DNA from 3 places in the Megasphaera indica genome. Region 3 is predicted to be linked to each of the others. Evidence: riboswitches for the same ligand, from Rfam matches in the RefSeq annotation. Region 3 holds a riboswitch; each other region holds the start of a gene.
What was found. A riboswitch is a leader RNA that binds a small molecule or an ion and turns the genes downstream of it on or off. The one in region 3 is predicted to bind S-adenosylmethionine.
Positions count from the first base shown of each region.

Region 1: another riboswitch for S-adenosylmethionine. It lies ahead of ACFCTO_RS07745 (MetQ/NlpA family ABC transporter substrate-binding protein); the one in region 3 lies ahead of ACFCTO_RS00495 (branched-chain amino acid transport system II carrier protein).
Region 2: another riboswitch for S-adenosylmethionine. It lies ahead of cysK (cysteine synthase A); the one in region 3 lies ahead of ACFCTO_RS00495 (branched-chain amino acid transport system II carrier protein).

Region 1 covers NZ_JBKKJR010000013.1:33,028-36,301, reverse strand. The annotation lists gene metF (methylenetetrahydrofolate reductase [NAD(P)H]) at 1-680, opposite strand, end outside; gene ACFCTO_RS07745 (MetQ/NlpA family ABC transporter substrate-binding protein) at 880-1,710, opposite strand; SAM riboswitch class I at 1,816-1,909, opposite strand; partial or broken gene ACFCTO_RS07740 (D-methionine-binding lipoprotein metQ) at 2,046-2,153, shown strand; gene ACFCTO_RS07735 (RNA-guided endonuclease TnpB family protein) at 2,298-3,274, opposite strand, start outside.
Region 2 covers NZ_JBKKJR010000002.1:102,182-105,455, forward strand. The annotation lists gene ACFCTO_RS02020 (sulfate ABC transporter substrate-binding protein) at 1-318, opposite strand, end outside; gene cysK (cysteine synthase A) at 351-1,283, opposite strand; SAM riboswitch class I at 1,362-1,460, opposite strand; gene ACFCTO_RS02030 (carbon starvation CstA family protein) at 1,931-3,274, opposite strand, start outside.
Region 3 covers NZ_JBKKJR010000001.1:89,190-92,463, reverse strand. The annotation lists gene ACFCTO_RS00500 (aldehyde dehydrogenase family protein) at 1-207, opposite strand, end outside; gene ACFCTO_RS00495 (branched-chain amino acid transport system II carrier protein) at 369-1,691, opposite strand; SAM riboswitch class I at 1,788-1,886, opposite strand; gene nth (endonuclease III) at 1,965-2,597, opposite strand; gene larE (ATP-dependent sacrificial sulfur transferase LarE) at 2,599-3,274, opposite strand, start outside.

The sequences.
Region 1 (3,274 bases), on a different contig from region 3:
CGCTGGAATTTGATGGGGAGCGTGGCGCCGCACATGGTGACCATGCGTTCGATTTGAGCTTTATTGGTGACGGGCATGATGCCGGCTTCGATGGGGACGTTGATGCCGGCGATTTCACAGCGTTCGAGGAAGCGGTAGAAAAGGGCGTTGTCGAAGAATAGCTGAGAAATGAACTCGCTGGCACCGGCGTCGACTTTGGTCTTCAAGTTGCGGATGTCGGCAGCCAGGGTCTTGGCTTCGGTATGGCCTTCGGGATAGCAGGCGCCGATGACGTTGAAGTCCGGTTCCTTTTCTTTGATGAAGGCTACGAGGTCGCTGGCATGTTCAAAGACGTGAGCCCGTTCGCGGCCCGGTACTTCGTCGCCGCGCAGGGCCAGGATGTTTTCGATGCCCGCTTCTTTCAATTCTTTCAGGTTCTGCAGGGCTGCTTCTTCCGTGAGGTAGATGCAGGGCATATGGGCCGCCGTTTCGCAGCCTAACTGCTTGATGTACGTAGCGACTTCGACGGTACGGTTACCGCCCGTGCCGCCGGCGCCGCAGGTGACGCTGATGAAGTCAGGATGGAGCTGGCTCAGCTCGTCCAGGGTCGGATAGACCGTTTCGACGGGAATGTCCCGTTTCGGTGGAAAGACTTCAAAAGAAAAGACCGTTTTTTTGGCAAAAAGCTCATTCGTATGCATGTATATGAATTCCCCCTATGTTGTTGCATGTCAAGGTTTCTGCCATTAGGCATAACACCTTTCTTTTCCAGCTGTTAGCAGTTAGTTATTAGGGATTAGGGGCTACTAACTGCTAATCCCTAAAGGCTAACTACTTTAAATGAGAAAGTCGTGTATGTAAAGAAAATCTTTGCTGTGACGACTCCTGTATAAACTTTTATTAGAAGCTCGGCAGGATTGCGCCCTGGTATTTGTCTTCAATGAATTTCTTGACTTCCGGAGACTGGAGGGCTTTGACGAGTTTCTGGATTTCCGGACGATTTTCATCGCCTTCACGGATGACGAGGACATTGGCGTACGGCGAATCTTTCGGTTCCAGGAAGAGGGCGTCTTTCAGCGGATTGAGGCCGGCTTCCATAGCGAAGTTGGTGTTGATCAAAGCGATGTCCACGTCATCGATGGAACGGGGAATCTGGGCGGCTTCGAGTTCGACGAACTGGAGGTGCTTATCGTTCTTTTCGACGTCCTGTACGGTCGACGTAATGTTACCGCCGTCTTTCAGGCCGATGAGGCCGGCGCTCTGCAAAATGAGGAGGGCGCGGCCGCCGTTGGTCGGGTCATTGGGGATGGCGACTTTCGCACCGTCCGGCAGGTCTTTCAAATCCTTGATCTTATGGGAATAAATGCCCATCGGTTCGACGTGGATCTTGGCGATGGCTTTCAGTTTCGTGCCGTGTTCGCTGTTGAATTTATCGAGGTACGGCGAATGCTGGAAGAAGTTGGCGTCCAGTTCTTTGTCGTTCAGGGCCAGGTTCGGTTTGACGTAATCCGTGAATTCGACGACTTTCAAGTCGACGCCTTCTTTGGCCAGGAGCGGCTTGATTTCGTTGAGGATTTCGCCGTGCGGTACGGGCGTAGCGCCGACGGTGACCGTCGTGTTCTTGGAAGACGAGCCGCTGGAAGCGGAATCACTGCCGCAGCCGGCAGCCAGGAAAGCGACGGCCAGCAGGGCCGAAGCGGCGAGAAGCGAGAGTTTCTTGAGATTTTTCATGAAGATTCCTCCTAACAAAATATAGAATAATATAGACCATCCTGTTCCGTCATTTTATCCATAAAAAAGACCTCTTTCCGAAAGAGAAAGAGGTTGATTGCTGATTCTTTATCTCTCGGAATAATCCGCAGGAATTAGCACCGTCATCGTCGGTTGCCGGGTTTCATAGGGCCAGTCCCTCCACCACTCTGGATAAATGTCGTCTAAAGTTGTCTTGATTCTTAGTTTATCATGGATAGGCGATTTGTCAAGAGGCCAGGCAGGTCATTGACAAAACTATACTGAAAGCGTATCATTTAGGCACAATCTTAAGAGGGGGTATCATTGATGATTCAATGGAAAGTTCCGGCAGCAGCGACAAGGAAATCAAGATCGGGGCCACAGCCGGTCCGCATGCCGAAGTCGTCGAAGCCGTAGCCAAGGAAGCGGAAAAGCAGGGGATTCACAGTGAACGTACTCCCGCCTATAGAGGCGGGAGCTTCCTGCTTCAACGAGAACAGCGCCACTGACTCCAAAGAGTTGCGGCGGCTTACACTCTCTCCACAGGCGTAGATTCCCGTGCGCCCCACGGTATTTTATGGATTACGTCAGGCAGATATCCGCCTGGCTTCTTCCCGAATATTTATGGCAGCGTTCTTATCGCGATTATGGTGACTGCCACATTTCGGGCAATCCCATTCCCTTACAGATAAGTCCTTGGTTTCGTGGTTCTGATATCCGCAAACATGGCACAGTTGGCTGCTTGGATACCACTTGTCTATCTTGATAAGCTGTTTGCCTTGCCAAGCCAACTTATATTCCAGCATGTTCGTGAACAGATTCCAGCCATTGTCAGCTACGGATTTGCCAAAACTGAACTTGCCACCCTTTTTCCGCTTTGCCATCGCTTTGACGCTAATATCCTCAATGCCAATGACATCATAGCGATCTGCAAGGTAGCGAGCCTTCTTATGCAGGAAGTCCTGCCGTTGATTGGCCACTTTCTCATGGAGAATAGCTACACGCAGTCTTTGTTTTTCTCTGTTGTGACTTCCTTTCTGCTTTTGGGATAGCTTCCGCTGTGCCTTAGCCAATCTTTTCTCTGCCGTTCGCAGGAAATCGGGATACTCAGCATCCTCCTCATCGGAAGCCACATACAAGCCGTGCATCACAAAATCCAGGCCCAGGAACGTCTTCGGTATGACCGGGAGTATTTGGTTTTCATACTCCACCAGCATACTGATATAGTACTTTCCGGATGGCGTCTGGCTGATGGTTACGGTCTTTATGATACTGTTCTCTGGCAAGGGACGATGCTGGCATAATTTCACCCAGCCGACTTTCGGCAGTTTCACCTTATGGCCCTCGATTCGGACAGAGCCTTTCTGGTTGTTCGTGGAATACGAAGCACGACAATTCTTCTTGGACTTGAATCGCGGCTTGCCAAAATGCTTTCGGTTGCTCAAGATGTTATGGTACGCCTTGTTCAAGTTCATCTGAGCGTTGGCAAGAGCCAGACTATCCACTTCTTTCAGCCAAGGGAATTCTTCCTTGTACTGCGCAGGCGTGTTATTCAGCTTTTGGC
Region 2 (3,274 bases), on a different contig from region 3:
GATGAGCGACACATCGTGGGCCAGGGCCAGGGTCACGACATCGGCCTTGCTGCCTTCGATGACCGACCGGGCCTGACTGCCCGATCCGCCATGGGACTGGATGATGCGGATATCCTTGCCTGTCGTCTCACGATAGTGCTGCTGGAATAATTCATTGTATTCTTTATATAACTCACGGGTTGGATCATACGAGACATTGGTCAGCGTCATCGTGCCGCCGCCCTCGGTTGTATCACTGCGTCCGCAGCCAGCCAAGGCCCCAGCGACGGCGAGTGCCGCCGAAAAAGCCAGTATAGCTATGATGCGCTTCTTGTTCATTTTCTTTCCCCCTCTATACCGGCTTAGATTCCTTACCCCTCAAATAAAGCCGTCGATAAATAGCGTTCGCCGCCGTCCGGCAGGAGGACGACGATGGTCTTGCCTTCGTTTTCCGGCCGGCTGGCCAGTTCCAGGGCTGCCTGAAGCGACGCACCGGACGAAATGCCGACCAAAAGGCCGTCGGTCTTGGCGACTTCTCTGGCCCGGCCGTAGGCGTCCTCATTGGATACGTCGATCACATCATCTACGAGAGACATATCCAAAACTTTCGGGATGAACCCGGCGCCAATCCCCTGAATGGCGTGCGGGCCCGGCCGGCCTCCGTGCAGGACAGCGGAATCTTTCGGCTCAACGGCGACGATCTGGACGTCCGGCTTATGGCCTTTCAGGCCCTGGGCCGTACCGGTAATGGTGCCGCCTGTGCCGACGGACGAAATGAAGATATCTACCTTGCCGTCCGTGTCGCGCCAGATTTCTTCCGCCGTCGTCTGGCGGTGGATGGCTGGATTGGCCGGATTGTCGAACTGCTGGGGAATGAAGGCATTGCCGTAAGAATCCCTCAATTCTTCAGCTTTGCCGATGCTGCCGCGCATCCCCTCGATGCCCGGTGTCAGCACGATTTCCGCCCCCAGGGCTGACACGATCTTACGCCGTTCCAGGCTCATCGTATCGGGCATGGTCAAGATCAGGTGCAGGCCCTTCACGGCGGCGACCAGGGCCAGGCCGATGCCTGTATTGCCGCTCGTCGGTTCGATGATGACCGTATCTTTGTTGATCTTCCCCTGCCGTATCCCTTCGTCGATCATGGCTGCCGCTACGCGGTCCTTGACGCTGCCCAAGGGGTTCATGTACTCCAGCTTGGCCAGGACGCGGGCCTTGAGGCCGTGCCGAGCCTGCCAATGAGTCAGTTCCAAGAGCGGCGTGTTGCCGATCAGCTCTGTCAAATACGTTGCCACATGCTCCATGTACTCAGCTCCTTTTTGGCAAAAAGAAAAGCGCCGCCTGCTGATGCAGATGGCGCTATAAATAGACGTATGCCCATGACTTCATCTGCCAGGTTATTTCCTGCTGGAATTGGCACCTTACCTACGTAGGTTGCCGCAGCGTCATCGGGCCAGTCCCTCAGCTGCTCTGGATGAATAGGTTTCGTATTGTATTGTCCTTATGAATGGTTGTACAATACGATCATATCATACAACACATGATGGTCAAATTTTTTAAGTACCCCATGATAACATACCTCTTTGATGACTAAAATGAATAGCTTCCTATCGGAAACGTTACCAAGAGTGTACACTTTACAGAGTATATTGTCAAGGGATTTTAAGCAGAAACTTTCATATTTTACAATGTAAACGTTATACCCATGGCTTTTGATAGGAATTTAACTTTATAAATTATATTTTTTTATAAGTAAAAAGGGCTTGTTGCATATACAGCAGGCCCTTTTTAGGGATTAGCCGTTAGGGGGTAGCCGTTAGTGTCTAACAGCTAACCCCTAGCTGCTAACTGCTAACTGCTGACCGCTAACTGCTGACTGCTAGCTGCTAACCGCTAACTGCTGACTGCTAGCTGCTAACCGCTAACTGCTGACTGCTAGCTGCTGACACCCTCAATGCGTCGCCGTGGGCTGGGCGTCGTGGTGTGCCGTTTTGTTGTCGGCGTGGACGAGTTCTTTCCCGCAGTGGTAGACGATGGAGATGGCCAGGACCATGAGAGCGATGGCCAGGACGAACTGCAATCCTTCGATGAGGAGCGACCAGTTACCCGAGGCAATCTTGATGATCAGGGCATAAGCCGATTCGACGAGGGCTGTCATGGTAACGCAGAACATGACGACCATGGGGACGTAGAGCATGAAGCTCTTGCGGCCTGTCGTCTTGAGGAAGACCGTCAGGCAGATGAGGACCATGGCCGACAGCAGCTGGTTGGCCGAGCCGAAGAGAGGCCAGATGTTCATGTAGCCGCCTAAGCAGAGCAGGAAGCCGAAAAACAAGGTGATGACCGTAGCAAAATACTTATTGACGCAGATTTTCTGGATCGTGTTCATTTCCTGTCCTTCATCGACGCTGAACAGTTCCTGGAAGGACATACGACCGATACGGCCGACGGCATCGAGGGTCGTCAGGGCCAGGGCAGAAACGCACATGGTCATGATGCAGGCAGCTGCCGTCTGGGACAGGCCGAACATGGTGAAGAAACCAGCGACGGCGCCGGAGAAGATCTGGAACGGCGTGCCCGAAGCGACATGGCCGTTGGAAGCGGCAGCGCAGGCGATGACCAGGGAAACGACACCTAAGACCGATTCGACGCACATGGAACCGTAGCCGACGAAGACCGAATCCTGTTCCTTATCCAGGGTCTTCGACGACGTACCAGACGAAACGAGGCTGTGGAAGCCGGAAACGGCACCGCAGGCGATGGTGATGAACAGGATCGGGAACAAATCCTTGCCGCCGACCGAGAAGGACGTGAAGGCCGGCATATTCAGCGTCGGCTGGGCGATGAAGATACCGATGACGCCGCCGGCGATCATCATGAGCAGCAGGAAGGCGCTGATGTAGTCACGCGGCTGTTTCAGGAGCCACATGGGCATGATGGAAGCAAAGAAAATATAAGCGAAGATGATGTACAGCCAGGTCATGCGGTCCAGGTAAATCGGCAGGTCGATGCCGACATAGAGCATGGCGATCAAGAGGACGATGGCGATGACGAAGCGTACTTTTTCACTGGGATTGAACTTCTTGATGAACAGGCCAAAGGCAATGGCGACGAAGATGAACAGCATGGAAATGGATGCAGCTGCCGCATTGGGCAGGACCAGGGAACCATCCTTGGCAAAGCCGTTGAACGTCGTAGCGACGATATCGCCGAAAGCGGCGATGACCAGCAGGCTGAAGACCCAGCAGAAGAGCAGGAACAGGCGGCGGCCCGTCGTACCGATGTACTTTTCGAT
Region 3 (3,274 bases):
CATGAAGGTGATGCGGTCTTCCAGCGGCATAGCCGACCAGGCCGGGAAAGCTTTGGCAGCCGCCTGGGCAGCGGCAGCGACATCATCGGCACCAGCCGCGGCGACAGTGGCGAAGATTTCTTTCGTCGCCGGATTTTCTACGTCAATATATTGGCCAGACAAGGGCGCCACCCACTGGCCATCGATATATAGTTTTTTCAAATCCATGAAATTACCCCCTTTTACTCGAGATTATTCTTTAATTATAGAGATAAGTCATTGATTATGCAAGTCGGGAAAAAAATAGACTGCCTAAAAGGCAGTCTATTTTTAGTGGCTAGTAGGGGCGCCCACGTGGCGCCCCTACAGACTCCATACCACAAACTATCTTATTTCGCTTCGGCTTCTACGGGTTCTGAGGCGGATACGAAATGGCCGATGATGGAGCCACCGATGAGGCCGATGATGAAGGGCACGATCCAGCCGAAACCGTATGTGGACAGGGGCGTAGCGGCGACGATGGCTTTAGCAAAGCCCAGGCTGCTCAGGCCCGGCAGGGATTCCAAAAGGGCGAAGATCGTGACCAGGTAGACAGAGCCCTTGTAAGCACCGTTATTGGGCATGAAGCGGCCGATGATGCCCAAGACCAGGAGGGCCAGGCACGGCGGATAGCAGACGCCGAAAATCCAGCCGATGTAGGTGACGATACCGTCGACGCCGAGGAGGGCCGTCAGGGCCGACAAGATGCAGCAGGCGACGGCGACTTGTTTATAGCTGATGCGGTTGCCCGTAGCCGTGCTGGTGAATTCGGCAACGGCGGCAATCTGACCGATGGCTGTCGTCAGGCAGGCCAGGACGACGGCGATGCCCATGGGAACCATGACCCACGTGCCGACGCGCTGGATGATGGCGACCAGGAGTTCCGCACGGCCGATGTTCTGCGCATAGTCACCACTGACACAGGCGCCCATGTAGAGCAGGCTGCCGTAGATAATGAGCAGCAGGACGAAGGAAACGATGCCGCAGTAGATGAGCACTTTATTGCGCTGGCCGACGGTCGTATAGCCCTTGCCGTAAATGGAGCTGATGAAGACAGCGGCCATGATGAAGCTGACCAGGACGTCGCCCGTATTATAGCCGCCGAGGAAGGCATTGACGAAGGGATGGTCCACAGCCGGAGCGACGGGCGTCCCCAGTGGATTGAAGATGCCGACGAAGGCGACGATGACCAGGATTAGGGCCAGGAGCGGCGTCAGGTATTTGCCCATGCGGTCCATGACGTTGTTCTGGTCGGCAACGAAGAAGAAGCTGATGACGAAATAGGCGATGACCAGCGGGATGAACGGTGCTGCCGGCAGGTTGCCCTGGATGCCGAGCTGGATGGCCGTCGCACACGTACGGGGAATGGAAACGAAGGTACAGACCAGCATGAGGGCTGCCAGGAGGACGTTATACGTATTCTTCCCTACCCGTTCAGTAATGGAGTGGACGTCGCCGTTGAGGCCGATGACGATGAGCGTGAAGATAGGAAGAAAAATACCCGAAAGGGTCAGGCCAGCCAGGCCGGACAGGAAATCGCTGCCGCTGTTCAAACCGAGCTGGGGCGGGAAAATCAAATTGCCGGCGCCAAAATAGGTGGCAAAGAAGGCGAATCCCAGGATGAGCACATCCAGCCCCCGGATAGCCTTGCCGCCAGAAGAGTTGTTGTTCATGAAAATACCCCCTAAGAATGATTGAATGATGTGAAAATAAGTACATAATACGCCAAAAGAAAAGAGGCGCTGCCTCCAAGCTGCGCCTCAGTCATAATGATATCTTTCAGGAATAGCCTGTAGGAATTGGCACCTTACCGTAGGCAGGTTGCCGCAGCGTCATCGGGCCCGTCCCTCAGCTGCTCTCGATATAACTTATGAAATTTGTCTGTATTGGTGTTATTTTATAAAATTTTTAACGACTTGTCAATGTATTTATTTTGATTTAACGTTTTACTTCTGACAACTGGGACAAAGGTCAGCCAAAAAGCAGTTATCGCATAAAGGCTTGCGGGCTTTGCAGACCCGGCGGCCATGCCAGATGAGCCAATGATGGGCCCGGCTCCACCATTCCTTGGGAATGGCCTTCTGCAGGCCCTTTTCGACTTCCAGCGGCGTCGTCCCTTGGGCCAGCTGCAGACGGTTGGACACGCGGAAGACGTGGGTATCAACAGCAATGGCCGGCGTATTGAACAAGATACTGACCAGGACATTGGCCGTCTTGCGGCCGACGCCGGGCAGTTTCACCAGCTCATCGAAAGTCTGCGGCACTTGGCCATGATATTTTTCACAAAGGATGGCACAGTTGGCCAGGATATTCTTGGCCTTGCTGCGATAGAGGCCGCAGGTCCGTATCTTTTCTTCCAGTCCCGCCGTCCCCAGGGTCAGCATCTTTTCCGGCGTGTTATATTCCGGGAACATGCCGGCCGTCACGATATTGACCCGTTCGTCCGTACATTGGGCCGACAAGATGACGGCAATCATCAATTCAAAAGGAGAATTATAGTGCAGAGCCGGTTTCATGATACCGTACTGGTCCTGGAACCGCTGCAGCATTTCATCTTTTATTTTCTTTGAAATAGCCATATCACTTTACTTCCTCATCAGTATGGATTACGTCGTTCAGGCTGCCCATTTCATAGCCGCCCAAATCGAGGGTGACGTACGTAAAGCCCGTATCCTTGATGGCCCGGACGATTTCCTCCCGATGGGCCAGGACCGACGGGATTTCATCGACGGCGACTTCGATGCGGGCTACATCGCCGTGATAGCGGACGCGCAGGGAGCCCTGGACGTAAGGCGCTACGGCGGCTTCGGCCGCATCGATCTGAGCCAGGCGGTGCGGCGTCAGTTCCACGCCATACGGGACGCGGCTGGCCAGGCAGGCGGCACTCTGCTTATTCCAGGTCTGGAGGCCGAATTCCTTCGACAAAGCCCGGATATCCGCCTTGGCCAGGCCCGCTTCGATCATCGGGCTGCGGACGGCGTCGGATAATTCCTGCAGGGCTTTCATACCCGGCCGGTAATCACCGAGGTCATCGACATTCCCCCCGTCGACGACCCACTGATAGCCTTCGGCCTTGGCCAGGGCCACGAGCGACGTAAAGCGTATTTTCTTGCAGATATAGCAGCGATCTGGCGGATTCTGGACGAAGTCCGGGTCCTCGAATTCCGTCGAATGGACCAGGCGGTGTTCGACGCCGATGACCTTGGCCATGGCCTTGGCATCAGCCGCTTCACTGCCCGGCAGGGTCGCCGAAACG